3 regions of the Phycicoccus duodecadis genome follow, and region 1 is predicted to be linked to each of the others. Evidence: predicted binding sites of a transcription regulator. Region 1 holds the regulator's gene; each other region holds the start of a gene.
The links. The regulator LexA, encoded in region 1, represses DNA repair genes until DNA is damaged. The targets are predictions, from matches to a motif close to TCGAACANNTGTTCGA.
Positions count from the first base shown of each region.

Region 1 (9,283 bases):
CCCTGCTGGCGCTGCTGTTCCTCGCCCTGGTGCTGTCCGGCCGGGCGCTGGCGGGGGCTGTGCGCGCGCATCCGGCCGTCTCCTACGCCGCCCTCGCGCTCGCCGCGGCCCTGCTGCTGCCCACCCGCGTCGTCACGTGGCCGCCGGACGGGTGGCGGGTCGTGGTGTGCGACGTCGGGCAGGGCGACGCCATCGTGCTGCGTTCCGGCGCGGGCCACGCCGTGCTGGTCGACGCCGGCCCCGACCCACCCCTGGTCGACGGCTGTCTCGACCGGCTGGCCATCCGCACCCTCGACGCCGTGGTGCTCACGCACTTCCACGCCGACCACGTCGACGGGCTGGCCGGGGCGTTCCAGGGCCGCACCGTGCGGCAGCTGCTCACCACGCCGGTGCGCGAGCCCGAGGCCGGTGCGGCAGCCGTCGACCGGGTCGCCCGCGAGCACCACGTCCCCGTGAGTACCCTGCGGGCCGGGGACGCGCTCACCCTCGGCGAGCTGCACGCCGTGGTGTGGAGCCCGTGGCGGCGCATCGGCGACGGGTCGGTCCCCAACAACGCCAGCGTCGTCCTCGCGGTGCGCACGGGCGACGTCGACGCCCTCCTCCTCGGTGACGTCGAGCGCGAGGCCGCCCACGACCTGCTGCTGCGGCTGCGCCGCGACCCCGCGATGGCGGCGGCCGCGCGCGGCTTCGAGCTGGTGAAGACCCCGCACCACGGGTCCTCGAACCTCGACGACGAGCTGATGGCCGCGGTACGGGCGCCGGTCGGGGTGATCAGCGTGGGCGCCGACAACGACTACGGGCATCCGGCGCCGGCGCACGTGGCGCTGCTGCGGCGCCTGGGGTACGCGGTCTACCGCACCGACCAGCGCGGCGACGTCGCCGTGGTCGAGGGCGGAGGAGCCACTCGGGTCGTCACCGCCCGGTGAACGGTCGGCTCAGATCGACCAGGCGGGCTCGGCCATCCGGGTCGTGGGGGTACGCGGCTGCGAGCCGGCACTTTCGATGAGCGCGTCCAGGGCTGCCCCGACGGCCGGCACGCGCCGCAGGTCCGGCGTGGTCATGGCGGTGATGGTGCGGCGCGAGGCCGGCTCCATCCGCAGGGCCACCACGTCCGGGTGGTGCACGGTGCGCAGGATCAGATCGGGGATGAGTGCCACCCCGAGACCCTCGGCGACCAGCCCCATCACCGCCACGTAGTCCTCGGTCTCGTACGCGACGTCGGGCCGGAAGCCCGCGGCGTCGGCCAGCTGCAGCAGGTGGCCGCGGCAACGCGGGCAGCCGGCGATCCACGGCTCGTCCCGGAGGTCGGCCAGGTGCACCGTCTCCTGGTCGGCGACCCGGTGGGTGCGCGGCACCGCCAGGCGCACCTCGTCGTCGAGCAGGGGGGTGATGACGAAGGCGTCGAGGTCCTCCTCGCCGCGGGCCAGGTCGGTGCCCTCGTAGGCGAACGCGATGGCCAGGTCGCACTCGCCGGCCCGCAGCGCCGCGATGCTCTGCGGCGGCTCGGCCTCGGTGAAGCTGATGCTCACGTCGGGGAAGCGGGCCTTGACCAGCGCCAGCGCCCGCGGCACCAAAGTGGCCGATGCCGACGGGAAGGCCATGATGCGCACCCGCCCGCTGCGCAGCCCGGCGATGGCGGCCACCTCCTCCTCGGCGGCGTCGAGCGCGGCCAGCACGGGGCCGGCGTGGCGGGCCAGGACACGCCCGGCCTCGGTGAGCCGGACGTTGCGCCCGACCCGCTCGACCAGGGCGGTGCCGGTGCGCTGCTCGAGGCGGCGCACCATCTGCGAGATGGCGGGCTGGGTGTACCCGAGCGCGCCGGCGGCCGCCGTGAAGCTGCCCTCGTCGGCGATGGCGCGCATGACGCGCAGTCCTGCGGCGTCGATCATGCCCCACAGCGTATAACCCCGTGTTATCGATCGTGCCCTGTCGGCGGGTCGGGCGATACTGGAGCCATGCCGGATGCCGCCCCGACCTCCCCGTCGTCGCGCCCGCCCCACCCCGGGCCGCTGGCCGCCCCGGCGCCGGTCCTGCGGACCGACGACACCGCCACCCCGGCGTGGGCGCTCACCCAGCCGCCGGCCGAGGCGCGCAGCCCCGAGGCCGTCGCCCGGCTGGCCGGCCTGCTGCACGACCATCCCGGCACGATCGTGCTCACCGGTGCGGGCATGTCCACCGACAGCGGCATCCCCGACTACCGCGGGCGTGACGGCACGCGGCGCGTCACCCCGATGCAGCACGGCGAGTTCTGCGCCAGCACCGAGAACCGGCGCCGGTACTGGGCGCGCTCATTCGTGGGGTGGCAGCGCTTCTCGCGGGCCGAGCCCAACGCGGGGCACCGCGCGGTGGCGGCCCTGCAGCGCGCGGGCGTGCTCGGCCCGGTCGTCACCCAGAACGTCGACGGCCTGCACCAGGTCGCCGGCAGCCGCGACGTCACCGAGCTGCACGGCACCCTGGCCGAGGTCGTGTGCCTCACCTGCGGCGACCGCAGCCCGCGCGAGGCCCTGCAGCGCCGGATGGCCGAGGCCAACCCGGGGTTCGAGGCACTGGTGCGGGGCGAGGTGGCCGACGGCTCCCGGGTCAGCAGCCAGATCCGCCCCGACGGCGACGTGGTCCTGCCCGACGAGGCCGTCGCCGGCTTCCACCTCGCCGGGTGCCTGGTCTGCGGGGCCGACACCCTCAAGCCCGATGTCGTGTTCTTCGGCGGCTCCGTCCCGCGCGAGCGCGTCGACCACGTCTTCGCGCTCACCGACGCCGCGCCGGCCCTGCTGGTGCTCGGCTCCTCGCTGGCGGTGATGTCGGGCCTGCGGTTCGTCCGGCACGCCGCCCGCCGCGGCATCCCGGTGGTCGGCGTGACCCGCGGCCCCACGCGCGGCGACGAGCACATGTCGCTGCGCGTCGACGCCGACCTCGCGCCCACGCTCGAGCAGGTCCTCGCGGCCCGGGGCCGGGCCGCGTGACGGCCGGTTCTGCGGCCGGTGACGACGACGTCGTCGTCCGGGCCGCCACCCCGGCCGACCTACCCGGGATGGCCGCCATCTACAACGACGCCGTGCTGCACTCGCTCGCCACCTTCGACGTCGAACCCCGCCCCGACGACCACTACGCCGACCGGCTACGGTCCGAGGCGCCCGGCGACCACGTGCTGGTCGCCGTCCGGCAGCCGTCGGCCGAGGTGCTGGGGTACGCGTTCAGCGGCGTCTACCGCCCACGGGCCGCCTACGACGCGACGCGCGAGGTCTCGGTCTACCTCGCCGACGTGGCCCGCGGCCGGGGGCTCGGGCGCCGCCTGTACACCGAGCTGTTCGCCCGGGTCGACGCCGACGGCATCCACACCTGCCTGGCCGTCATCGCCCAGCCCAACCCGGCCAGCGAGGCCCTGCACCGGTCCTTCGGCTTCGAGCCGGTGGGCACGCTGCGGGAGGTGGGCCGCAAGTTCGACCGCTGGGTCGACACCGCGCTCTGGCAGCGCCGCCGCCCGGCCGCGCCCGACGCCGGGCCCTGAGGGCTCACTCGGGGCGGGGCTCGTGGATCGGCTCCTTGGGCAGCTTCTTGACCTTGCGGGTCCGCCGCCGCCGGCTCGGGATCATCGAGCGCATCTCCTCGAGCCGCCCGAAGCACAGCAGCCGGTCGCCCGCCTGCAGCACATGGTTCCCGTTCGGGTTCGGGACCACCGACGTCCCGCGGTGCAGCGTCAGCGCGGTGATGTCACGCTCGCGCAGCCCCGACGCCGCCAGTGTCTTGCCCACCAGGTCCGACGCCTCGAGCACCGCGATCTCGGCCACGCCGTAGCCCGTCGAGACCGTCAGCCGCTGGCGCACGTCGATCTCGGGGAAGGCCACCTGGTTGTCGATGTAGTCGATGATCGCGCCGGCCACGTCGAGCTTGGTCGCGGTCTCGATGCCCTCCAGGCCGGGGGAGGAGTTGACCTCCATCACGAGCGGGCCCTCGGCGCCCTCGAGCATGTCGACGCCGGCCACCCGCAGGCCCATGATCTGGGCCGAGCGCACCGCCGCCTTCTCGAACTCGGGGTCGAGCTCGACCGGTTCGACCGACCCGCCCCGGTGCACGTTCGAGCGGAACTCGTCGCCCTTGGCCACGCGGCGCATCGCCGCCACCACGCGGTCGCCGACGACCAGCGCCCGGATGTCGCGCCCCTTGCTCTCGCTGACGAAGTGCTGGATGAGCACGTTCTGCCGGGTCGAGTGCAGCGTCTCGATGATCGCCTCGGCCACCTTGATCGTCGGCGCCAGGATCACCCCGATGCCCTGGGTGCCCTCGAGCAGCTTGATGACCACCGGCGCGCCGCCGACCCGCTCGATGGCCGCGATGACGTCGGCCCGGTCGCGCACGAACGTCGTCGGCGGCATCCCGATGTGGTGGCGCGACAGGATCTGGGTGGCGCGCAGCTTGTCCCGCGAGTTCGCGATGCCCCACGAGGTGCTCGGCGTGTAGACGTCCATCTGCTCGAACTGGCGCACCACCGCGGTGCCGAAGTACGTGACGGAGTTGCCGATCCGCGGCAGGATCGCGTCGTACGTCGAGAGGCGCTTGCCCCGGAACTGCAGGTCGGGCTCGTCCCCGGAGAGGTCGATGCCGAACCGTAGGGTGTTCAGCACCTTGACGGTGTGGCCCCGGTCGGCGGCGGCGGTGCGCAGGCGCTGCGTACTGTACGAGCGAGGTGCGCGGGAGAGGATCGCGAGCTTCATGGCTTCCTGAACGGAGAGGACGGACGGTGTCGGACGGTCGTGCGGGCCCGGGCGCTGCAGCCTCGACCGACAGTCTTGCCTACACCCTCGCCGGGTGGCGCGAGTGGGTCAGCCTCCCGTCCGCGGGGGTCCCGTGGGTCAAGGCCAAGCTCGACACCGGCGCCCGCTCGTCCTCCGTGCACGCCTTCGACCTCGAGGAGCTCGAGCGCGACGGCGAGCGCTGGGTGCGCTTCACCATCCGCCCGTGGCAGCGCTCCGACGACGACGCCGTGGTGGTCGAGCGCCCGGTCCTCGACGTCCGCGACGTGCGCTCGTCCTCCGGCCACACCGAGCAGCGCCTCGTCGTCGCCCTGGACCTGACCCTGATGGGCCGCACCGTCAGCGCCGAGATGACGCTCGCCAACCGCGACGAGATGGGCTTCCGGATGCTCGTCGGCCGCGAGGCGCTGCGCCAGGGGTACGCCGTCGACCCCGGCCGTTCCTACCTCGGGGGCCGCCCGCCGCTGCGCCTGCGCCGGCGCAACCGGGGGGCCGGCTGATGGCCCGGGCGCTGCGGCCCTCGTTCGAGATCGGCAGCGTGCGGGTGCGGGCCGGGCGCGCCCAGTCGCTGGCGCTGCCCATCACCCGCCTGGTCACCGGCGCCGACGTCGACCTGCCCATCCGCGTCGTCCACGGCCGTGAGGAGGGCCCCACGGTGTGGGTCGACGCCGCCATCCACGGCGACGAGGCCGTGGGCGTCGAGGTGGTCCGCCAGGTGCTGGCCGCCCTCGACCCGAAGACGTTGCGCGGCACCCTGATCGCCGTGCCGATCGTGAACGTGCTGGGGTTCATGAACGGCAGCCGCTACCTGCCCGACCGGCGCGACCTGAACCGCTCGTTCCCCGGGGCGCCCCGCGGCTCGCTGGCGGGCCGCATCGCGCACCTGTTCATGACCCAGGTCGTCGACCAGTGCGAGGTGGGCATCGACCTGCACACCGGCTCCGACCGGCGCACCAACCTCCCGCAGATCCGCGCCGACCTCGAGGACGCGCGGACCCGCGAGCTGGCCGCCGCCTTCGCCGCGCCGGTGATGCTGCACGCCAAGGTGCGCGACGGCTCGCTGCGCCACGCCGCCCGCGAGCACGGGGCCACGGTGCTGCTCTACGAGGCGGGGGAGGCCTGGCGGATGGATGCCTGGGCCGTCGAGGCCGGGGTGCTGGGGGTGCGCCGGGTGCTGGCCGCGCTCGGGATGACCGAGCCCGTGGCCGAGGACCCGCCGGCCGCCTCCGAGGTCTCGTGGCGCAGCGGCTGGGTGCGGGCCCGCGGCACCGGGATGCTCCACCTCGAGGCCGGCCTCGGCCAGCGCGTCGAGGAGGGTCAGCGCCTCGGCGGCCTGTTCGACTCCTTCGGCAAGCGCGTGCGGCTGGTGCACGCCAACCGGGCCGGCGTCGTCATCGGGCGCACCGAGGCTCCGCTGGTGACCTCGGGCGACGCGGTCGTGCACATCGCCGAGGTCGAGGCCTGACCCGAGCCGGCCCGGCCCCGGTCATCCTGCTCCACTCCGGTCACCCCGATCCGCACCGGTCCCAGGTGACCGCTGCACCGCAGCCTGGCCGGTGCGCCACGGGCTCACCGGCCAGGCAGCGGCTCAGACGCGCCGCAGCACCGCGGTGACCTTGCCGAGGATGGTCGCGTGGTCGCCGTCGATGGGGTCGAAGGCCTGGTTGTGCGGCATCAGCCACACCTTGCCGTCCTTGCGCTTGAACGTCTTGACGGTGGCCTCGTTGTCGAGCATGGCCGCCACGATGTCGCCGTTGTCGGCGTTGGGCTGCTGGCGCACGACCACCCAGTCGCCGTCGCAGATGGCGGCGTCGATCATCGAGTCGCCGACCACCTTCAGCAGGAACAGCGAGCCCTCGCCCACGATCTGCCGGGGCAGCGGGAAGACGTCGTCGACGACCTCCTCGGCCGTGATCGGCACACCGGCGGCGATGCGGCCGAGCACCGGCACGTAGGTGGCCTCGGGGCGGTCGTCGTGGATGCCGGTGACGTCGACGTCGTCGTGCTCGACCTCGGCGCTGCGCCGGTAGCCGCCCTCGTCGGCGGTGTCGGGGGAGAGGACCTCGATGGCACGCGGCCGGTTGGGGTCGCGGCGCAGGTAGCCCTTGCGCTCGAGCGCGGACAGCTGGTGCGCGACCGAGCTGGGGGAGGTGAGCCCGACGGCCTCGCCGATCTCGCGCATGCTCGGCGGGTAGCCGCGACGGTCGATGGCGTTGCGGATCACCTCGAGGACCTTGCGCTGGCGGTGCGTGAGCTCCCCGCCGTCGCCCCGGTCGGGCATCTCGTGGATGTCGGCGTTCCTCGGACGTGCCATCTCGACCCTTTCGCTGCGTCCGGGGCCCCAGGAGCGCCCGGATCGGGGTGTTATCGCAGGTCAGCCGGCTTGTCGGTGCTCATGTGCAGGCTGGTGCGCATGAGAACAGCCTACGCGGTTCGTACAGGGGATTCAAACATTCTTACGACGCGTGTCTTGAACCGGTCGAACATCCGTGCTACAACTCGTACAGACGTTCTATCGAACAACGGTTCGACGGTGGCACTGGCCGCTGGGATGGAGGACATGATGAGTGCGATCGCCTGGGAGCCCACCGAGGGCTTCGTCCACCCGCTGCCGCAGGGGCCCCGGCTCGTCGTCGTGCGGGGCGGCGCCGGTCCTGCTGCCGGCGTGTCCGAGGGCGGCGTGTCCGAGGGCGGCGTGTCCGAGGGCTTGCGCCTCACGGCCCGCGGCCGTCTCGCCCTGCTCGTGCTGGCCGCGCTCGTGGTGGCCGCCGTCCTGGGTTTCGGGGGCGTCGGCGATGCCGGCGCCGTCACCGCTGAGCACGCGGTCACCGTCGGCGCCGGGCAGACCCTGTCCGAGGTCGCCGCGGCCGAGCTCCCGGGCCTGTCCGTCAGCCAGGGCGTCCTCGCCATCCAGCTGGCCAACAGGCTGAGCACGGCCCAGGTCAGCGCCGGCCAGCGGCTCGTCATCCCCCGCGGCTGACCCGCCGGCGTCGGGCTGGCAGCCCCGTCGGCCCCCCTCGTCCGAGTCCCTCGACCCGACTCAGGACGCCGAAGGGCGTCACCTCCGTGCAGGAGGGGTGACGCCCTTCGTGCTGTCCGTGGCGGCCTCCGCCGACCTGTCCCTTTGCTGCCACACCCTGCCCCCATCGACCGAACGGCCGAGGGGGGATGGCCCGTCCTGTCGGAGTCCGGCGCTGGACGACCGAGAGGGCGTGCTCAGCGCTGTCCACCGCGCGGGCGCGCCACGAAACTCCCTACATGCAGCCCCGCCGGCGGAGCACCTACCGCGCCACGCACCACCCGGTCGTCCACTGTGGCGGCTCGGGCCGGTGGCTGTGGACGTGTGGGTGCGGAGCCCGGGGTATCGCATCCTCCGGAGGCTGGCACCACGCGTTTACGGCAGCGCTCGTGCACCAGAGCCTGAGTCCGGGGGAGTAGGCGTGCGGCCCGGGGGCAACAGAGGGTCCCCGGGTCGCACGCCTCGTCCCCGTCCACACTCGCCGGACGGGGGCGACGCATCGCAGGGGCGCGGGCCCACCCTGGCTGGGGGTGGCGGGCTCGCGCAGCGTCATGCCCGGGAACAGAAGTCTCGACGGCGTCGTTCTGCAGTGGTGTAATGAAGTAATCACTGCAAAGGAGAACGACATGCGCCCAGGACACCGACCCGACGACGACACCCGCGAGCACGGCGCCGGCCGCCCCGGCCGGGGCCGTCGCGGCGGCTGGCAGCAGGGCGACCTGCCGCCGGCCGACGACGCCCCGGACTGGTTCGCCGGCCGCCTGCCTGACGGCTGGTTCGACGCGCTCGACGTCACCGTCGACCGCGAGGAGATCGTGGTCGTCGGCACCCTCTCGGGGGTGCCGCACGACACGGCGCCCGGCGAGGTCGAGGGCCGCATCTCGCGCTTCCGGGCCGACACCCGGGAGCAGCGGATGGCGGTCGCCCAGGAGGCCCAGGCGCGCTACGGCCGCACGGTGTCCTGGGGTGCCCGCGTGGGCGAGCACACCGCCCTGTTCACCCACCTCGCCGTGCCGGTGATGACGCGCCTGCGCCAGCCCGAGCGCGCGGTGCTCGACACCCTCGTCGACGCCGGCGTGGCCCGCTCCCGCAGCGACGCCCTGGCGTGGTCGGTCAAGCTGGTCGGCCAGCACGCCGAGGCCTGGCTCGGAGAGCTGCGCGAGGCCATGACGCACGTCGACGACCTGCGCGCCCGCGGCCCGCAGCTCTGAGACCCGGCCCCTAGGGTCGGGGGATGCGCGTCGTCAGTCTCATCCCGTCGGCCACCGAGATCCTGTTCGCGGTGGGCGCGGGCGACGAGGTGGTGGGCGTGACCTTCGAGTGCGACCACCCGGCGCAGGCGCGAGGCCGCCGGATCGTCTCGACGACGACCCTGGCCGAGGGGCTCTCGCCGCGCGAGATCGACGACGCGGTGGCCGCGGCCGTCGCGGCGGGGGAGGACCTCTACCGGCTGGATGCCGGGGCCCTGGCCGGGCTGGACGCCGACCTGGTGGTCACGCAGGACCTGTGCGCGGTG
Region 1 is NZ_PJNE01000001.1:617,218-626,500, reverse strand. Features, by position in the region: gene ATL31_RS02845 (ComEC/Rec2 family competence protein) at 1-926, shown strand, start outside; gene ATL31_RS02840 (LysR family transcriptional regulator) at 936-1,889, opposite strand; gene ATL31_RS02835 (NAD-dependent protein deacetylase) at 1,956-2,960, shown strand; gene ATL31_RS02830 (GNAT family N-acetyltransferase) at 2,957-3,505, shown strand; gene ATL31_RS02825 (RimK family alpha-L-glutamate ligase) at 3,510-4,709, opposite strand; gene ATL31_RS02820 (ATP-dependent zinc protease family protein) at 4,736-5,248, shown strand; gene ATL31_RS02815 (succinylglutamate desuccinylase/aspartoacylase family protein) at 5,248-6,213, shown strand; gene lexA (transcriptional repressor LexA) at 6,337-7,062, opposite strand; gene ATL31_RS02805 (LysM peptidoglycan-binding domain-containing protein) at 7,282-7,728, shown strand; gene ATL31_RS02800 (hypothetical protein) at 8,394-8,978, shown strand; gene ATL31_RS02795 (cobalamin-binding protein) at 9,002-9,283, shown strand, end outside.

Region 2 (9,283 bases), 750 kb from region 1:
TAGCGCACGTTGTCGCGCACGCTGAGGTCGCCGTAGACGCTGGGCGCCTGGGTCAGGTAGCCGACCCGGTGGCGCAGCGCGGGCGACCCGGCGGGAGCGCCGAGCACGGTGACGGTGCCGCTCTCGACCACCTGGACGCCGACGACGGCGCGCATCAGGGTCGACTTGCCGCCGCCGCTCGGGCCCAGGAGCCCCACGACCTGGCCGGTGGGCACGCGCAGCGAGAGGTCGGGCAGCACCGGGCGGCCGCCGCGGACGACGCACAGGTGCTCGACCACCACCGCGTCGTCGACGGGCGGTGATGGCTGCGCTCGGCTGCCGGTCCCGGCCACCCCCAGAACCTCCCACTCGGGATGCCGCGGCACAAGGACCGCCGGCGGACGGGCCGGCTCAGGCCGCGGGGGTGTCGAGGTGCAGCCGCGCGAAGGCGAGCGACTCGGCCAGGTCCAGGTCGCGCTGGGCGGCGTCCACCGTGCGGGTCGAGACCTCGACGACGACGTCGCCGGTGAAGCCTCCGGCGGCGAGGCGCTCGAGCACGGTGCCGCACGGCTGGGTGCCACGGCCCGGGACGAGGTGCTCGTCCAGCGGCGAGCCCGACCCGTCGGCCAGGTGCAGGTGCGCGAGCCGCCGGCCGAGACGCTCGGCCAGCCCCAGGGCGTCCGAGCCGGCGGTCGCGGTGTGCGACAGGTCCAGCGTCACGTGGTCGTAGGGCTGCTCGACGGGGTCCCAGTGCGGCAGGTAGGCCTCGACCTCGCGGGCCCGGGGGCCGCGCCAGGGGTACATGTTCTCGACCGCCAGCCGGATGCCGGTGTCGTGCTCGCGCAGCGCGACCCCGTCGGCGAAGCCGCGCGCGTACTCACGCTGCCAGCGGAACGGCGGGTGCAGCACCACCGTGGGGGCGCCGACCTCGAGGGCGAGCTCGACCGAGCGGTCGACCTTGCCCCACGGGTCCCTCCCCCACACGCCCTGGGTGACCAGCAGGGTGGGGGCGTGCACGGAGAGGACCGGCACCCCGTGGTGGGCGGCGAGCGAGTGCAGCGCCCCGGCCTCCTGGGTCAGCGGGTCGGTCCAGACCATGACCTCGACGCCGTCGTAGCCGAGCCGGGCGGCGGTGGCGAAGGCCGAGGCGGCGCCTTCGGGGTAGACCGACGAGCTCGACAGGCCGACCCGCGGGGTGGTGCGGTGCGAGCGCGTGGCGGCCACGCTCAGCCCATCCGGTCGAGGTGACGCAGCAGGATGCCCTCACGCAGCGCCCAGGGGCAGATCTCGAGCTGGTCGAGGCCGAGCAGGTCCATGGTCGCCTCGGCCACGATGGCCCCGGCCAGGATCTGGCGCGCGCGGGCGGGCGAGACCCCGGGCAGGCCGGCCCGCTGGTCGGCGGTCATGGCGGCGATGTCGGGGAGGCGCTTCGAGAGCTCGTCGCGCGGGAGGGCTCGCGGGGCGTACATCCCCTCCGAGCTCGGCGCCGCGCCGCAGATGCGCGCCAGCGAGCGCATCGTCTTGGAGGTGCCCACGGCCCGGTCGGGCGTGCCGGCCTTGGCGATGGGGCGCAGCTCCTTGCCGATGGCGGCGCGGACCCGGCGACGGGCCTCCTTGACGTCGTCGGGCGACGGCGGGTCGCCGCGCAGGAGGTCGCGGGTCACGCGGCCGGCGCCCAGCGGCATGGAGACCGCGGCGTCGGGCTCCTCGTCCATCCCCACGGCCAGCTCGAGCGAGCCGCCGCCGATGTCGGCGACGAGCAGCGTCCCGGCCGACCAGCCGAACCAGCGCCGGGCCGCGAGGAAGGTGAGCCGCGCCTCCTCCTCGCCCGAGAGGATGTCGAGGGCCACCCCGGTGCGCTCGATGACGTGCTCGAGGACGGCCTGGCCGTTGGGCGCCTCCCGGACGGCGCTGGTGACGAAGCCCCGCAGGTCCTCGACGCCCTGGTCCTGGGCGACCTCCTGGCACTCGGCCACGAAGTCGGCGAGCCGGTCGCGGCCCTCGTCGGCGATGCGGCCCGCGTCGTCGACGTGCTCGGAGAGGCGCAGGTCGATCTTGTGCTTGCTGGCGGGCAGCGGCTGGGCGCCGGGGTGGGCGTCGACGACGAGGAGGTGCACGGTGTTCGAACCCACGTCGATGACCCCGAGGCGCATGGGCCCAACGTAGTCGCTGCCCGGGGGGCTCCCGGCGTGCATAGGGTGGGCGCGTGCCCGAAGCCCCCCTCGACATCCCGCGTACGTGGGCCGAGTTCACCGACCCCGACGAGCCGGGGCAGCGCTTCCGCGTCGACCTCACCTGGCTCACCTCGAGCTGGTCGTGCGTCTACGGCGTCGGGTGCCAGGGCATCTACGCCGACCGGCCCGACGACGGCTGCTGCACGCTGGGCGCGCACTTCACCGACGACGACGACGTCGAGCGGGTGCGCGCGGTCGTCGCGCAGCTCGGCGAGGACGAGTGGGAGCACCACCCGGGGCGCGGCCGGCGGGGCGACAAGGACCCGGCCCGCCTCTCGGCCTGGACCGAGAAGGAGGACGGCGCCCGCAAGACCAAGGTCGTCGACGGCGCCTGCATCTTCCTCAACCGCCCCGGCTTCCCGGCCGGCGACGGCTGCGCGCTGCACCAGCACGCGGTACTCACCGGCATCCCGCCGCACACCGCCAAGCCCGACGTGTGCTGGCAGCTGCCGATCCGCCGCTCGTACCGCACCGTCGAGCGGCCCGACGACACCTCGTACCTCGAGGTCACCATCACCGAGTACGACCGGCGCGGGTGGGGGCCGGGCGGGCACGACCTGGACTGGTACTGCTCGAGCACCTCCGAGGCGCACGTGGGGCGCGAGCCCGTGTACCGCAGCAACCACGCCGAGCTGGTCGAGCTGATGGGCCGCGCCGCGTACGACGAGCTGGTGCTGCGCTGCGAGGCGCACCTGGCGATGGTGCGCCACGCCCGCTCGGCCGGGGCCCGCACGCTCATCCCGCTGCTCGTCCACCCCGCCACCATCGAGGCCGACACCGTCGGCGGGCGGCGCGAGCGGGTCAAGCGGCGGCGCGGCACCACGGCGCTGCCGGGGGCCGGGGTGACCGACGCCACGGCCCCGTGATCCCCAGCCCGAACATCTGGGACACCCCGGACGTCTACGAGCTCGAGAACCTCGCGTCCGACCGGGCCGGGGTCATCGACACGACCCTCGACGCCCTGCACCCGCTCGCTGGGGCCGACCTGCTCGACGTCGGCTGTGGCACCGGCTTCCACCTGCCGCGGTTCGCCGCGCGCGGGGCGCGCGTGGTCGGGGTCGAGCCGCACCTGCCGCTGGTGTCCCGTGCGGCGGCGCGGGTGGCGGGCGCCGGGTCGACGGCCCGGGTCGTGGCCGCCGGCGCGGAGGCGCTGCCGCTGGCCGACGCCTCGGTCGACGTCGTGCACGCGCGGTGGGCGTACTTCTTCGGGCCGGGATGCGAGCCTGGGCTGGCCGAGGCCGCGCGGGTACTGCGGCGGGGTGGGCTGCTCGCCGTGGTCGACAACGACGCGACGCGCTCGACGTTCGGGGCCTGGTTCGCGCGGGGGTACCCGACGTACGACGCACTGGCCGTGCAGCGGTTCTGGGACCGGCAGGGCTTCACCACCGAGCGGCTCACCATCGCGTGGACGTTCGAGCGGCGCGAGGACCTGGAGGCCGTGGTCCGCATCGAGCTGCCCGGGCCGGCCGCCGAGGACGTGCTGGCCGAGCACGAGGGGCTGGTCGTCGACTACGCCGTCGCGCTGCGGTGGCGCCGCTCCTGAGGGGCCGCCCGCCCCGGAGCGCGGAGGACGCGCCCGCACATCCGGACGCGGATCGTCCGCTGGGCGTGCTTGCATCGGCCGCATGGAGACTCTCGAGCACACGATCCGGCCGCTGACCGCCGAGACGTGGGACGCGTTCGCCGGACTGGTCGAGCGCCACCACGGCATCTTCGGCGGCTGCTGGTGCATCTGGTTCCACCCCGACTGCGCCGAGCGGGGGCAGGGGTACGAGGGCAACCGCGCCCTGAAGCGGCGCCTGGTCGAGGCCGGGGAGGCGCACGCCGCGCTCGTGATGGTCGGCGACGAAGCGGTGGCCTGGGCCGAGTACGGCACGCCCGAGGAGCTGCCCTCCATCCACCACGGCAAGCAGTACCTGGCCGAGGCCGACCTGCTGCCGGACTACCGGGTCACGTGCATCTTCGTCGACAAGCGGTACCGGCGGCAGGGGCTGGCCAAGGTGGCCCTGGCCGGCGCGCTCGACCTGATCGCCGCGGCGGGCGGCGGTGTCGTCGAGGGGTACCCGCACGAGATCGGCGAGAAGCGGATGAACAACTCGTTCGTCTACAACGGCACGCGCACGATGTACGAGGAGGCGGGGTTCGAGTTCGTGCGGGCCAAGGGGCTGCGCAACACGGTCATGCGCCGCACGGTGGAGCCCGCCGCACGCTGACCGGGACGACGGCGCGACTCAGAAGGGCGGGTGGTCCTCGGGCTCGGGTGGCTTGTGCCGGGGTGGATGGGTTGCGGTGTAGGTGAGGTGGGCGCCGGCGGCTGTCGGGTGGTGGTGGTCGATCCGGCAGCGGGGGCGGGGTCGGCTCGGTTCGGGTGGGCCGAGGGTGTGTTCGAGGTGGTACTCGAGGGTGCTGTGGGGTGCGTCGGGGGTGACGAGGCGGGGGTTGTAGGTGATGGGGGCGGGGTCGGTGCCGGTGTCGGGTAGGACGGCGCGGTGGAGGTGGTCGACGGGGTGGGTGGTGCGGGCCCGTCCGGTGGGGTCGGTCCAGGTGAGGGTGGCGTCGGAATGGAGAACCGCCCGCCAGCCGGAGCGTTGTTTGATGCGGTGGTGGCGGCGGCAGAGGCAGACCAGGTTGGTGGCGCTGGTGGGTCCGGTGGGCCAGGGGGTGACGTGGTCGAGGTCGCAGAAGCGGGCGGCGACGTGGCAGCCGGGGAAGCGGCAGTGCCCGTCGCGGGCCTTGACCAGCGCGGCCAGGGCCTTGCCGGGGCGGTAGGTGTCGGTGGTGAGGGCGCCGGCGAGGTCGAGCAGGGCGCCGGTGAGCGGGTCACACGGGGCGGGGCTCTTCGCCGGTTTGCCCCGCGGCCGGGGTGCGGCCCGGCCGGCGCTGGTGTCCGAGGTCGGGTGGGCGCTGGCACGGTCGAGCCAGTCCCTGGAGACCAGCGTGGGTTCGCCGGGGCGGAGGCCGGTGACCTCGACCAGGTCGCCGGGTGCTCCCCCGCTGGCCGCGGTCCCGGTCACCGGCGCACCGGTCGCGGCGGCACCGGTCGCGGCGGCATCGGCCGCGATGGTGTGGACGACCTGGACGTCGATGGTCGCGTTGCCCGCCACCAGGTCGGTCAGGGCCTTGGCCCGGGCCCGGTCGACGCGGTCGCACACGCCGTCGGTGACGTACTGCTGGGCGAGGGCGTCGATCGCGGCCCAGGCCTGGGCTGCTTCTTCGGAGGGGAAGGTGCCGTGCCAGGTGTCGACCCCGGGTTCGCCGACCCACCGTTCGAGGCGGCATTCGGACCGGGCGCGGACGGCGCGTTGGCGCAGCAGGTCGGGCGAGATCCGGGCGAGCATCCGCCGGACCCGGCGCCGCAACCGCGGCCCGTCCTCGCTGCCGAAGTACTCGTGCAGACCGCCGACCACCGACGCGGCGACATCGGCCGGTGCCTCCTCCAGCTCGGTCGCCACCACCGACGCCCGGTAGGCGTCCAGGCGGCCGGCACCCATCGCGTCGTGCAACCCCCGCAGCCCGGTCTCCGTCAGCGTCCCCTCGGGCCCGTCCGCCGCCAGTCGCACCGCCGCTCGCACGCGCCGCTCGGCGTGGACCGCGGTCACGGCCAGCACCCCGGACACGATCGCCGAAGCGTCCAACGCCACGTGCCCCAGCGCCCAGTGGGTGTCGATGACCTCCCCGTCATCCAGGACGTGCGGCTCGATCGCCGCCAGCCGCACGATCGCGGCATCCTGCGCAGCGGTCGCGGTGTCGATCACCGCCTGCAGCTCGCCCAGAGCCTGCGCCCACTCCTCCTGCGACCCGCGCAGCTCGCTCGGGGACAGAGCGTCCGTCAACATCTGACGCGCTGAACGTGCGGCACTCAGAACGTCCTGCGGACCGGTCGTCACTGTCATCGGAATCCCCCTTCCCCGTACCCACGATCTTACCCGATCAGGGTGACACGAACAAGCGTTCGAGGAGACCAATCGAACTTTCTGGCAACGTTTTTCCCGCCAGAAGTGCAACGGGTGAGGCAGGTGTGGCTACCCGAGGGGAAGGGATGGGGCCATGCTCACCGGAGCACCGCGGAGCCCGCCATCAAGGCCGTCTGTGAAGGTGCGACGAACGCCCCCACCCTCATCCGCGGGATCCGACGAAAGACCATCGCCGAGCGGGCGTGTCCGCGGCTCACCCGCCGGCAGCCACCGAACCCGCTCCCGGCTCGAGCCGCGTGGCCCCCTCGTGCCCGACCGCGACCTGCACCCGCTCGACGTACATCGCCGCCATCGGCGGCAGCGCCTCCAGCCGGAACCACCCCACCTCGCTCGACTCGTCGTCGCCCACGTGCGCCTCGCCGGACTCGTACCGGCAGCGGAACACGTGGTCGAGGTACTGCGTGCGGTCACCGTTCGGGTACTCGACCACCCCGGTCACCTGCACCCACGCCAACACCTCGACCGCACACCGGACCCCGGTCTCCTCCAGGCACTCACGCACGGCCGTGGTCGCGGGGTGCTCGCCGGGGTCGCAGATGCCCGTGACCGGCGTCCACTCCCCCGTGTCGGCCCGCCGCACGAGCAGCACCTCGCTGCCGCGCAGGACCACGGCCGTCATCCCCGGCAACCACAGCAGCTCGTGCCCGATCCGCTCACGCAGCGCCAGGATGAAGTCGGGGGTCGCCATCGCCCCACCCTACGGAGCCGTTGGCGCCCGCCCCCGCCCTCCCGCGGGCCTCAGCCGTCGTACGTCGGCCGCCTGATCTCGCGGATCTCGCCCAGCCGCCCCCACTCGTCGGCACCCAGCCTCGAGAGCGGGTCGAGGGCCCGGATGTCGACGTGCGGGCGGCGCAGCATGTCGTCACCCACCGCCACCGACTCCGCGACGGCCACGTGCAGCACCAGCCCGACCACCACGAAGCAGTTCCCGGTCGGGCGCACCTCGTGCAGCCGGCACTCGAAGGCGACCGGCGACATCGCGACCCGCGGGGGCGCCACCGTGAGCGACGGCTCGCGCTCGACCCCCTGGGCGTCGAACTCGCCGATGTCGGGCGGGTAGTCGGCGCTCGTGCCGTTGACGACCTCGAACGCGGGCTCGGTGGCGACGTTGACGACGAACTCGCCGGTGGCCTCGATGTTGTTGAGCGTGTCCTTGCGCCCCACCGACGTGAACGCCAGCATCGCGGGGTCGGTGCTGACGACCGTGAAGAAGGAGTGCGGGGCGAGGTTGTCGACGCCGCCGGCCGACCGGCTGCTCACCCACGCGATGGGGCGCGGCACCACCGAGGCGGTCATCAGCCGGTAGGCCGCGCCGGCGCGCATCCGCTCGGCCTCGGGACCGTGCTGGACGGGGAGCTCGTGGCGCATCCCCCGACCCTACGACCGCTCGCGCCGCCGGCCCCGGCCGACCCATACTGGGCCATGCTCACCCGCTTCGTCGGCACCGTCTTCTACGCCGACCTCTCCGTCGGCCTCGACCTGTTCGCCGACGGCCTGGGGATGACGGTCGTGCACCGCGACGGCGACCTCGTCGTCCTCGAGCGCGACGGCGCGAAGATCCAGCTCTGCCAGAACGCCGAGGCGGCGGCCCACTCGGAGCGGCCCGAGCTCGGCCTCGAGACCGACGACGTCGAGGCCGTCCACCGCGACGTGGCCGCGCGCCGGCCGGACCTGCTCCACCCCAACCTGCCGACCGTTCGCCTGCGCCCGTGGGGCGCGCGCGAGTTCGCACTCCTCGACAGCACCACCGTCTGCGTCGTCGTGCGGCAGTGGCCGGCCCGGGACTGACCGCTCAGACGCCGCCCGGCTCGAGGTCGAGGGCGATGTCGACGATGGGCGAGGAGTGGGTGAGGCCGCCCACCGAGAGGTAGTCGACCCCGGTGTCGGCGTACTCACGCGCCACCTCGAGCGTCAGGCCGCCCGTGGCCTCGACCTCCACGCTCTCGCCACTCCCCCGCACGGCCTCCACCGTCTCGCGCAGCAGTGCCGGAGACATGTTGTCGCACAGCAGGAACCGCGCCCCAGCGGCGACGGACTCGACCGCCTCGGCCGTCGTGGTGACCTCGACCTGCACGTCGACGTCCGGGTAGGCCCGGCGCACCGCGTCGTAGGCCGCACTGAGCCCACCCGCGGCGAGCTTGTGGTTGTCCTTGATCATCGCGACGTCGTAGAGGCCCATCCGCTTGTTGGTGCCGCCGCCGCAGCGCACCGCGTACTTCTCCAGCGCGCGCAGCCCGGGGGTCGTCTTGCGGGTGTCGAGCACGGTGGCGCCGGTGCCCTCCAGCTCGTCGGCCCAGCGGCGGGTGTGCGTGGCCACCCCCGAGGTGCGCGACAGGATGTTCAGGATCGTCCGCTCCGCGACCAGGATGGTGCGGGCCGGGCCCCGCAGGGTGGCCAGCCGGTCACCGCCCACCACGGTGTCGCCGTCGGCCGCGAGCAGCTCGCACCCGACGGCACCCGTGCCGATGCGCCGGTCGACCGCGGCCAGGACGAGCGCCACCACGGGCAGCCCCGCCAGCACCCCGCCGGCGCGGGCCACGACGTGCGCGACGGCCTGCTGCTCCGCCGGGATGGTGGCCAGCGTCGTCACGTCACGCCCACCGCCGCCGTCCGAGGTGCCCAGGTCCTCGTCGAGCGCGCGCTCGACGACCAGGCGGGCGTCCACCTCCGGGAACCCGAAGCCCCCGGCACCGTCGCCGTTCACGCGCGCACCCCCATCGGCTCGGACACCGGGCGCTCGACGACCACGAGCTGCCCGTCCGCGCCCCGGGTGACGCCCTGGTGCACCCGCCAGCGGTCCTCCCGTTCGGGGAAGTCGGTGCGCACGTGGCCGCCGCGGGTCTCCTCGCGACGCCGGGCCAGCAGCGCCAGCGCCTGCCCGAGGTGCAGCAGGTTGGTGGTCTCCCAGGCGTCGGGTCCCGGGTCGGCGGCCCTCGCCGGCCGAGCCGCCAGCGCGGCCAGCCCCTCCTGCGCCGCGGCGGTCGAGTCGGCGCTGCGCAGCGGGCCGCATCCACGGGTCATGGTGCGCTGCAGCTCGATCCGCAGGTCGCCCTCGAGCAGGTCGACGCCGCCGTCGTCGTCCGCCGCCACCGGCTC
Region 2 is NZ_PJNE01000001.1:1,370,240-1,379,522, forward strand. Features, by position in the region: gene ATL31_RS06310 (ABC transporter ATP-binding protein) at 1-332, opposite strand, end outside; gene ATL31_RS06315 (sugar phosphate isomerase/epimerase family protein) at 391-1,203, opposite strand; gene ATL31_RS06320 (Ppx/GppA phosphatase family protein) at 1,206-2,132, opposite strand; gene ATL31_RS06325 (DUF3109 family protein) at 2,186-3,079, shown strand; gene ATL31_RS06330 (class I SAM-dependent methyltransferase) at 3,076-3,756, shown strand; gene ATL31_RS06335 (GNAT family N-acetyltransferase) at 3,839-4,426, shown strand; gene ATL31_RS06340 (HNH endonuclease signature motif containing protein) at 4,445-6,049, opposite strand; gene ATL31_RS06345 (NUDIX hydrolase) at 6,381-6,875, opposite strand; gene ATL31_RS06350 (flavin reductase family protein) at 6,926-7,555, opposite strand; gene ATL31_RS06355 (VOC family protein) at 7,610-7,975, shown strand; gene nadC (carboxylating nicotinate-nucleotide diphosphorylase) at 7,980-8,891, opposite strand; gene ATL31_RS06365 (L-aspartate oxidase) at 8,888-9,283, opposite strand, start outside.
Region 2: a site for LexA is predicted at 6,154-6,169, ahead of ATL31_RS06340 (HNH endonuclease signature motif containing protein). Genes of this name have one in related genera too.

Region 3 (9,283 bases), 2.7 Mb from region 1:
CGTCGACGCTGCGGGTGCCGGTGTCGAGCTCCCCCTCGCCGTCGTGCAGATCCGCCACCTCGGTGGCGCGCTCGCGCGAGCCACCACGGAGGACGGGCCCAACGGGGCCGTACCGGAGGAGTACTCCGTGTTCTGCCTCGGCGTCCCGGTGGCGCCCGGCCTGCCGGAGGCGATCGACGCCGCCTTCGACACCGTGCGGGCCGCCCTCGGCGAACAGCGCGCCGGACGGGCCTTCTTCAACTTCCTGGGGCACGAGTCCGACCTCGGCTCCACCTTCAGCGCACCCGCCCGCGAGCGGCTGCGCCGGGTGAAGGCCGAGACCGACCCCTCGGGACTCTTCCGCAGCAACCGCCCGGTCTGACGAGGGAGGTGGCCCCCGTGCCTGGCACGGGGGCCCTGTCGGTGGTCGCGTCTAGGTTTGGTCCATGGAGGGGATCCGCAGCGCAGGGCTCGACCGGGGGACGGTCGAGGGTTCCACGTGCGTCGCGGTGGGGCAGGTGGCGCGGTTCCGGGAATCGTTGGCGGACATCGACATCCGCACGATGAGCGACCACGACCGGTTGGCGTTGGTGGCGGAGCTGGAGCGGTTGAAGGGCAGCGCCAGCGCGTGCCAGATGCGCGCCACGGATGCGGTCCGGGTGTCCCGCGAGGAGTCGTCTCCGCAGGACGCGGGCAGGTCGGTGGGGTCCGAGGTGGCGCTCGCGCGGCGGGAGTCGCCGAGTCTGGGGGATCGGTTCGTGGGGGTGTCGCGGGCGTTGGTGGAGGAGATGCCCGAGACGCTGGGGGCGCTGGGGCGGGGCGAGATCGTGGAGCGGCACGCGGTGGAGCTGGTGCGGGAGACCGCGACGTTGTCGCGGGAGGACCGGGTGGAGGTCGACCGTCGGCTGGCGGGGGTGCTGCCACGCTTGGGGTGGCGGGCCGCCGGGCGGGCTGCTCGCCGGGTGGCCGCGGAGCTGGATGCGGCGAGCGTGGTGCGGCGGATGGAGACGGCGGCGCGCTCGCGGCGGGTGTCGGTGCGACCGGCGCCCGACGGGATGGCGTACCTGACCGTCCTGGGCCCGCTGCGGGAGGTCGTGGGGGCGTACGCCGCGGTGCAGGCCCGGGCCCGGGCGGTCGTCGGGGGGCAGTGCGAGGACGAGGGTGCGGACGGTCGCGGGGTGGGTGCGGTGGCCGCCGACACGGCGCTGCGGCTGATGGCGGGTCTGGCACCGGGGCAGGTGCAGCCGGTGGAGGTGCAGCTGGTGATGACCGACCGGGCGTTGCTGGGCACCGGCGACGGTGCGAGGTCGGTGTTCGAGCCGGCGCGGGTCCCGGGGCAGGGGAGCGTGCCGGCGCCGGTGGCGCGGTCGTGGGTGCGGGATGCCGGGCCGGCGTCGGTCTGGGTGCGCCGTCTCTACACCTCGCCGGGCGGTCGGGATCTGGTGGCGATGGACTCGCGGCGGCGGCTCTTCGGCGGTCTGCTGCGGCGGATGCTGGTCCTGCGTGACGACGTGTGCAGCACCCCGTGGTGTGACGCGCCGATCGTGCACGCCGACCACACGCACCCGGTCCGCGCGGGTGGTGTGACCAGCTTCGGCAACGGCGGCGGCCGATGCGCCCGCTGCAACGGGGTCAAGGAGGCCGACGGGTGGCGCGTGCGCGTGGTGAAGAGCCCGGTAAGGGGGTCGCCGCTGGTCCTGGAGACCGTGACCCCGAGCTGCCACCGCTACCGGTCGACCTCGCCGCCCCTGCTCGGCTGGGGCAGCGACTCACCGAAGCTCGCGACGAACGCCCCGCCACCACCGACCCGGCGCGGAGCGGACCCACCGACCCCGTCACCGCTGGAACGACATCTCGAGGCGCTCCTGGGCGCCTGAGGGGACGAGGGGAGCGGGCCTACAGTGGCGGCATGACCACCGAGGACGAGTTCCGGGCTGCGGTCGCGTCGGTCTCCGGGCTGACCCAGGACCCCGGCAACGACACCAAGCTGCGCCTGTACGCGCTCTACAAGCAGGCCACCGAGGGCGACGTCACCGGCGACCGTCCCGGCTTCATCGACTTCGTCGGCCGCGCCAAGTACGACGCGTGGGCCGGCGTGCGCGGGATGGACGCCGAGGCTGCTCGGGCCGGGTACGTCGACCTGGTGGCGGGACTCACCCGGGCCTAGTCAGGCGGGGGAGGGCCCGTCCGCCGCCTCGTGGTCGTGCACCAGGTGCACCCAGGTGGCCGCGACCCGCATCCCCACGCGTTGGTAGAGGCCCAACGCCCCGGTGCGGCTGTCGGTCGACAGCTCACTGCGCACCGCGCCGTGCTCGCGCGCGCCCCGGAAGCCGTCGGCCAGCAGCGCCTGCGCGAGCCCGCGCCCCCGGTGCTCGCGCGCCACCGCCACCTGGCCGATGAAGCCACACCCGCGTTCGTCGACGACGGTGAAGCAGGCCCCCACCACCGCGTCCTGGACGACCACCACCCGCAGGTTCCACGGCTCGAATCCCGGCCGGCGCACCGTCCCCGCGGCCCACTCGTCGAACGTCTCACCGGTGCGGTCCGACCACTCCGCGAACGCCGTCTGGATGACCTCGTACGCCCCCTCCAGGTCGCGCGACGTCTCGGCCATGCGCACCGAGTACCCCACGGGCAGCGCGCGGTCGGTGATCTCGGCCCCTTCCGGCAGCTCGAGCACCCACGACGTCCACCCGGGTCGGTACCCGCGCCCCTCGAGCAGGCGCTGCCCGGCCGAGCCCCGGGGCACGGTCTGCCCCACCGAGGCCGCGCCGACCGCCGCCGACCGACGCTCGGCCCACCCTGCCAGCCACGTCCCGACCCCGAGCCCCCGTGCGGCCCGCGTCACCGCCGCCTCGGCCCGCGTCCCCCGCCGCGCCACCTCGACCGCCCCCACCAGCACCCCTGCGGCGTCGAGCACCCCCACCGTGTCGTGCGCCAGGTCCATGCTCGGCCGCGACCAGTCGGCCTCGATGTCGGCCCGCTCGAGCGCGACCATCCCGCTGTCCGCGACCTGCGCCGCCGCGTAGACCGCGTACGCGGCGTCGAGGTCGGCGAGCCCGAGCGGACGGGCGGTGTATCCGGCGGGCAGGGCGTCGCTCAGCGCGTGGGTCGGGTCGCTCACGCGCACCAGCGTGGCGGACGGCGGCCCGGCCCCGCATCCCCATTACCGGTGGTAGACCAGCACCATGCGCCTGCCCGAGATCCCCCGGTACCCTCTCACCTTCGGCCCCAGCCCGGTGCATCCCCTGAAGCGGCTGAGCGAGCACCTGGGCGGCGCGCAGGTCTGGGCCAAGCGGGAGGACGTCAACAGCGGCCTCGCCTTCGGCGGCAACAAGGTGCGCAAGCTCGAGTACATCGTCCCCGACGTCCTCGCCAGCGGCGCCGACACCCTGGTCTCCATCGGCGGCTACCAGTCGAACCACACCCGCCAGGTGGCCGCCGTGGCCGCCCACCTCGGCCTGAAGTGCCGCCTGGTGCAGGAGAAGTGGGTCCCCTGGGACGACCCGGTCAACGACAAGGTCGGCAACATCCTGCTGAGCCGGATGATGGGCGCCGACTCCCGGCTCGACCCGGCCGGGTTCGACATCGGCATCCGCGACTCGTGGAAGGACGCCCTCCGCGAGGTCGAGGAGGCCGGCGGCACCCCGTACGCCATCCCGGCCGGGGCCAGTGAACACCCCCTCGGGGGAGTGGGTTTCGCGAACTGGGCCTTCGAGGTCGCCGAGCAGGAGAAGGCACTCGGCGTGCACTTCGACACCATCGTGGTCTGCACCGTCACGTGCTCGACCCACGCGGGGATGGTCGCCGGGTTCGCGGCGCTCGAGGACCTCATCGGCGTGCGTCGCCGCGTCATCGGCATCGACGCCTCGGCCACCCTCGAGAAGACCCGTGCGCAGCTCGAGCGCATTGCCCGCCGCACCGCCGAGGTCATCGAGCTCGGCCGTGAGCTGCGCGAGGACGAGCTCACCCTCCTGCCCGACTGGGCCGGCGACCGGTACGGCATCCCCGTCGACTCGACGATGGAGGCCATCCGCCTCGGCGCCGAGCTGGAGGCGATGATCACCGACCCCGTGTACGAGGGGAAGTCGCTGGCCGGGCTGGTCGACCTCGTCCGCAGCGCCGACATCCCCAAGGACTCCACCGTCCTCTACGCCCACCTCGGCGGCCAGCCCGCGATCAATGCCTACCACTCGCTGTGGCCGGGCCGGTGACCCCTGCGGCACCGCCGTCCCGCATCGTGGCCGGGCCCCCGCCCGGGGTTGGCGCGGTCCGGGGCGCGTGGCATGCTCGACCCGTGCGAACCACTCGCCTCCTCCTTCGCTGCCGCGACGGGGCCTGACACCGGCCGCCCCTCGTCGCGGAGTCCGTGCTGCACCAGGTCGGCCCACCCGCAGACGAGACGAAGGCGACGAGACGCGATGATCCACCCCCAGCAGCCCTCCGGGATGCCGACCCAGAAGTACGTGCCGTTCCAGCAGCAGATCCAGGTCGAGCTCCCCGACCGCACCTGGCCCGAGAAGGTCATGACCCAGGCCCCGCGCTGGTGCGCGGTCGACCTGCGCGACGGCAACCAGGCGCTCATCGACCCCATGGACTCCGAGCGCAAGATGCAGATGTTCAAGCTGCTCGTGCGGATGGGCTACAAGGAGATCGAGGTCGGCTTCCCCAGCGCCAGCCAGACCGACTTCGACTTCTGCCGCGAGCTCATCGAGGGCGGCCACATCCCCGACGACGTGACCATCCAGGTGCTCACCCAGAGCCGCGACCACCTCATCGAGCGCACCTTCGACGCCATCCGCGGGAGCAAGCAGGCGATCGTGCACTTCTACAACTCCACCTCGGTGCTGCAGCGCCGGGTGGTGTTCGGGATGGACCAGGACGGCATCGTCGACATCGCCCTCCAGGCCGCGCGGCTGTGCCGGAAGCTCGAGGAGACCGTCCCCGACACCGACGTCTACTACGAGTACTCGCCCGAGTCCTGCACCGGCACCGAGCTCGAGTTCGCCGTGCGCATCTGCAACGAGGTCATCGACGTCATCGACCCGACGCCGGACCACAAGATGATCATCAACCTCCCCGCGACCGTCGAGATGGCGACCCCCAACGTCTACGCCGACTCCATCGAGTGGATGATCCGCCACCTCGAGCGGCGCGAGTCGGTGGTGGTGAGCCTGCACCCGCACAACGACCGCGGTGAGGGCGTGGCGGCGGCCGAGCTCGGCTACCTGGCCGGCGCCGACCGCATCGAGGGCTGTCTCTTCGGCAACGGCGAGCGCACCGGCAACGTGTGCCTCGTGACCTTGGGGATGAACCTGTTCAGCCAGGGCATCGACCCGCAGATCGACTTCTCCGACATGGCCGGGATCCGGCGCACCGTCGAGCACTGCAACCAGCTGCCCGTGCACGAGCGGCACCCGTGGGGCGGCGATCTCGTCTACACGGCCTTCTCGGGGTCCCACCAGGACGCCATCAAGAAGGGCTTCGAGGACATGGAGAAGCGGGCGGCGGCGGCCGGCACCGGTATCGACGACCTCGACTGGGGCGTGCCGTACCTGCCGATCGACCCGCACGACATCGGCCGCTCCTACGAGGCCGTGGTGCGGGTCAACAGCCAGTCGGGCAAGGGCGGGGTCTCGTACCTGCTCAAGGCCGAGCACGGGCTCGACCTGCCGCGCCGCCTCCAGGTGGAGTTCAGCGGAGTGGTCCAGCGCCGAACCGACAGCGAGGGCGGCGAGCTCACCGGCCCGCAGATCTGGGAGATGTTCGAAGACGAGTACCTGCACGCCGAGGACTCCGAGCGGCGCTGGGCCCACTTCGCGCCCCTGCGCTCGACCATCACCGGCAACGACGACGGGATGGACCGCATCGAGGCAACGGTGCTGGTCGACGGCGTCGAGACCGACATCAGCGGCCGGGGCAACGGCCCCATCGACGCCTTCACCGCGGCCCTGGCGACGCTGGGGGTCGACGTGCGGGTGCTCGACTACCACGAGCACGCGCTGTCGGCCGGCGGTGACGCCCGTGCCGCGGCCTACGTCGAGTGCGCCGTCGGCGAGCGGGTCCTGTGGGGCGTCGGGCTGCACGAGTCGATCGTCAAGGCCTCGCTGCGCGCCATCCTCTCGGCGGTCAACCGGGCCCAGCGCGACGGGGCGCTCGCCGACCGCTGAGTCAGCGGACGCCGCGGACGCGGAACTGGATGCTGATGCGCGGGCCGACCGACCTGGCCGTCTTCGGCACGCAGTGGTCCCAGGTGCGCTGGCACGAGCCGCCCATCACCACCAGGTCGCCGTGCCCGGCCGGCACCCGCACCGACTCCCCGCCCTCGCGCGGGCGCAGCAAAAGGTCGCGGGGCGAGCCGACCGAGAGGATGGCGACCATCGTGTCCTGCTCACGGCTGCGCCCGATGCGGTCGCCGTGCCACGCCACCGAGTCCTGCCCGTCGCGGTAGAGGCACAGCCCGGCGGTGACGAACGGCTCGCCGAGCTCGGCCGCGTAGTGGGCCGAGAGGGCGTCGCGGCACTCCTCGAGCGCCAGGTGCGGGAGCGGGTCGCCCTCACCGTAGAAGCTGAGCAGCCGCGGCACGTCGACGATGGAGTCGTACATCTGGCGACGCTCCGCGAACCACGGCACGTCACGGCGCAGCGCCTCGTACAGCTCGTCGGCGCCGCCCACCCAGGCCGTGCGCTGGTCGACCCAGGCGCCGTGCGTCAGATCGCGCCGGGTGACGGTGGCGCCGAGGGGACGCACCTCGATCCCGTCGGCGAGGTCGAGGAGGGAGCCCTGGAGGACGGCCATGCCCCCACCGTACGGGGGAATCGAACGTCTGTCCAGGTTCGACGGCGCGCCGGCCCAGCCGCCGGTACGGGGCTCGGGGGAGGCGGCCGCGCGATGGAGTGGCCCCATGAGCGCACACCCGCTGTCCGGAGCCGTCGTCGCCGTGGTCGGAGCCTCGGGGGTGCTGGGCTCGCACCTCGCGCGCGGTGCCGCCGCCCGCGGCGCCTCCGTCGTCCTCGTGGGGCGCGACGGGCAGCGGCTGCGGGCGGTGCTCGACGGCGCGGAGGTCGTCGTGGGCGAGCTCGCCGACGCCACCCTGGGCGAGCGGCTGGTCGAGACCGCCACCCGCGCGCACGGCCGCCTCGACGGCGTCGTGAACGCCGCCGGGGTCGCGGCCTTCGGGGCGCTGGTGGACACGCCGGACGCCGTCGTCGAGGAGCTCTTCCTCACCAACGTCGTCGGCCCGCTCTTCCTCGCGCGCCGGGTCGTGCCCGCCCTCGCGCGGAGCCGGGGCTTCCTGGTGAACCTCAGCGCCGTCCTGGCCGAGCAGCCGATGGCCGGGATGGCGGCCTACTCGGCGACCAAGGCCGCCCTGACGGCGGCCGACCGCGCCCTCGTGAAGGAGCTGCGCCGCACGGGCGTCGACGTCATCGACGTGCGGCCGCCCCACACCGAGACCGGGCTGGTCGGGCGCGGCCTCTCGGGCGAGGCGCCGCGCCTGCCCCAGGGCCTCGAGCCGTCGGTCGTGGCCGAGGCGGTACTCGACGCGGTCGAGGCGGGCACCCGCGAGCTGGCCTCGACCGACTTCGGCTGACCGCCCGCGGTCCCCGCGCGGGCATCCGGTTGGATGGCGCCGTGGCGACGACGCGGACGGGGACGGTGGAGGACCAGGTCGACGTCGCCCTCGACCTGGCCGGCGTGCGCGCCTGGCTGGTCGCACACGCGGTCCCCGGGGTCGACGCCGTCGCCACCGACCCGGATGGCGGGACGCGGCACCGTCGCCCGGTCTCGACCTGTGAGGGAAGGGCCGCCCTCGAGGTCGTGCTGCCGGCCGCCGGGACGGCCACCCTGCGCGCGAGGGGGGCCGGTGCCGAGGCGGCGCTCGCCGCAGGACGGCGCTGGCTGGGTCTCGATCTCGACCCTCGGCCCGCGGCGGCGACCCTGGCCGGCGACCCGGACCTGGGTCCCCTCGTCCGCGCCCGCCCCCTGCTGCGCGTGCCGGGGGCGCCGGACCCGTTCGAGGCGGCCGCCGACGTCGTCGTGGGGCAGCACGTCTCGGTCGCCGCAGGGCGCGTCTTCGCCGGGCGGCTGGCCGCCGTCGCCGGCGTGGACCGTGGCCCGGCCGAGGCCGGTCGGGTGGCCGCCCTCGACCCCGACGACCTCCAGCGGGCGACCGGCGTCACCGGCGCGCGGGCCCGAACCCTCGTGGCCCTGGCCCGCGCGGTGGCCGACGGGCTCGACCTCGGCCCGTCCCCGGACGACGACGCCCGCGCCGCCACTCGGGCGGCCCTGCTGGCGCTGCCCGGCGTCGGTCCCTGGACCGCCGACCTCGTGGCGATGCGCTGCCTGCGCGACCCCGACGTCTTCCTGCCCGGCGACCTGGTGCTGCGCCGCGCCATGGGCGGCGTCACGGCCGCCGAGGCCGGCCGGAGGGCGCGGGCCTGGGCGCCGCACCGCAGCCTGGCGGTGGTGCACCTCTGGACCCACCACGCCCTCGACCCACCGGCCGCGCGTTGAGCGGCGGGGGAGCACCGCGTTGTCGGCCCCGCCCCCGACAATGGGTCCGTGCCCCTCTACCGCGACGAGGCGATCGTCCTGCGCACCCACAAGCTGGGTGAGGCCGACCGCATCGTCACCGTCCTGTCGCGCCGCCTCGGCAAGCTGCGGATGGTCGGCAAGGGCGTGCGACGCACCAAGTCACGCTTCGGCGCGCGGCTCGAGCCGGGGATGCACATCGACGTCCAGTGCTACGAGGGCCGCAACCTCGACACCGTGACCCAGGTCGAGACCCTCGACTCCTGGGGCGAGACGATCTCGCGCGACTACCGGTCGTGGACCTCGGCGGTCGCGGTCCTCGAGACCTGCGACCGGCTCACCGAGGAGCGCGAGCCGGCGCTCCAGCAGTACCTGCTGCTGGCGGGCGCCCTGCGCTCGATGGCCGACCGCGACCACGACGCCGGGCTGGTCCTCGACGCCTACCTGCTGCGGGCGATGGCCATCGGCGGCTACGCCCCGAGCTTCCACGACTGCGCCAAGTGCGGGGCGCCCGGGCCGCACCGCGCCTTCCACGTCGCGGCCGGCGGTGTGGTGTGCCCCGTCTGCCGCCCGCCCGGCTCGGCCGCCCCGGCCCCCGAGACGCTGCGCCTGCTCGCCGCGCTGCTGGCCGGCGACTGGGCTCCGGCCGACGCCTCCGACGACCGGCACCGCCACGAGGGCAGCGGCCTGACCGCCGCGTTCCTCCAGTGGCATCTCGAACGCGGCATCCGCAGCCTCCGTATGGTGGAGCGGTGAGCGGCCCCACCCCCTA
Region 3 is NZ_PJNE01000001.1:3,277,289-3,286,571, forward strand. Features, by position in the region: gene ATL31_RS15180 (FAD-binding oxidoreductase) at 1-361, shown strand, start outside; gene ATL31_RS15185 (DUF222 domain-containing protein) at 426-1,856, shown strand; gene ATL31_RS15190 (acyl-CoA-binding protein) at 1,889-2,146, shown strand; gene ATL31_RS15195 (GNAT family N-acetyltransferase) at 2,147-3,103, opposite strand; gene ATL31_RS15200 (1-aminocyclopropane-1-carboxylate deaminase) at 3,168-4,193, shown strand; gene leuA (2-isopropylmalate synthase) at 4,401-6,149, shown strand; gene ATL31_RS15210 (alpha-ketoglutarate-dependent dioxygenase AlkB) at 6,151-6,777, opposite strand; gene ATL31_RS15215 (SDR family NAD(P)-dependent oxidoreductase) at 6,884-7,570, shown strand; gene ATL31_RS15220 (DNA-3-methyladenine glycosylase 2) at 7,612-8,493, shown strand; gene recO (DNA repair protein RecO) at 8,542-9,267, shown strand; gene ATL31_RS15230 (isoprenyl transferase) at 9,264-9,283, shown strand, end outside.
Region 3: a site for LexA is predicted at 6,798-6,813, ahead of ATL31_RS15210 (alpha-ketoglutarate-dependent dioxygenase AlkB). Genes of this name have one in related genera too.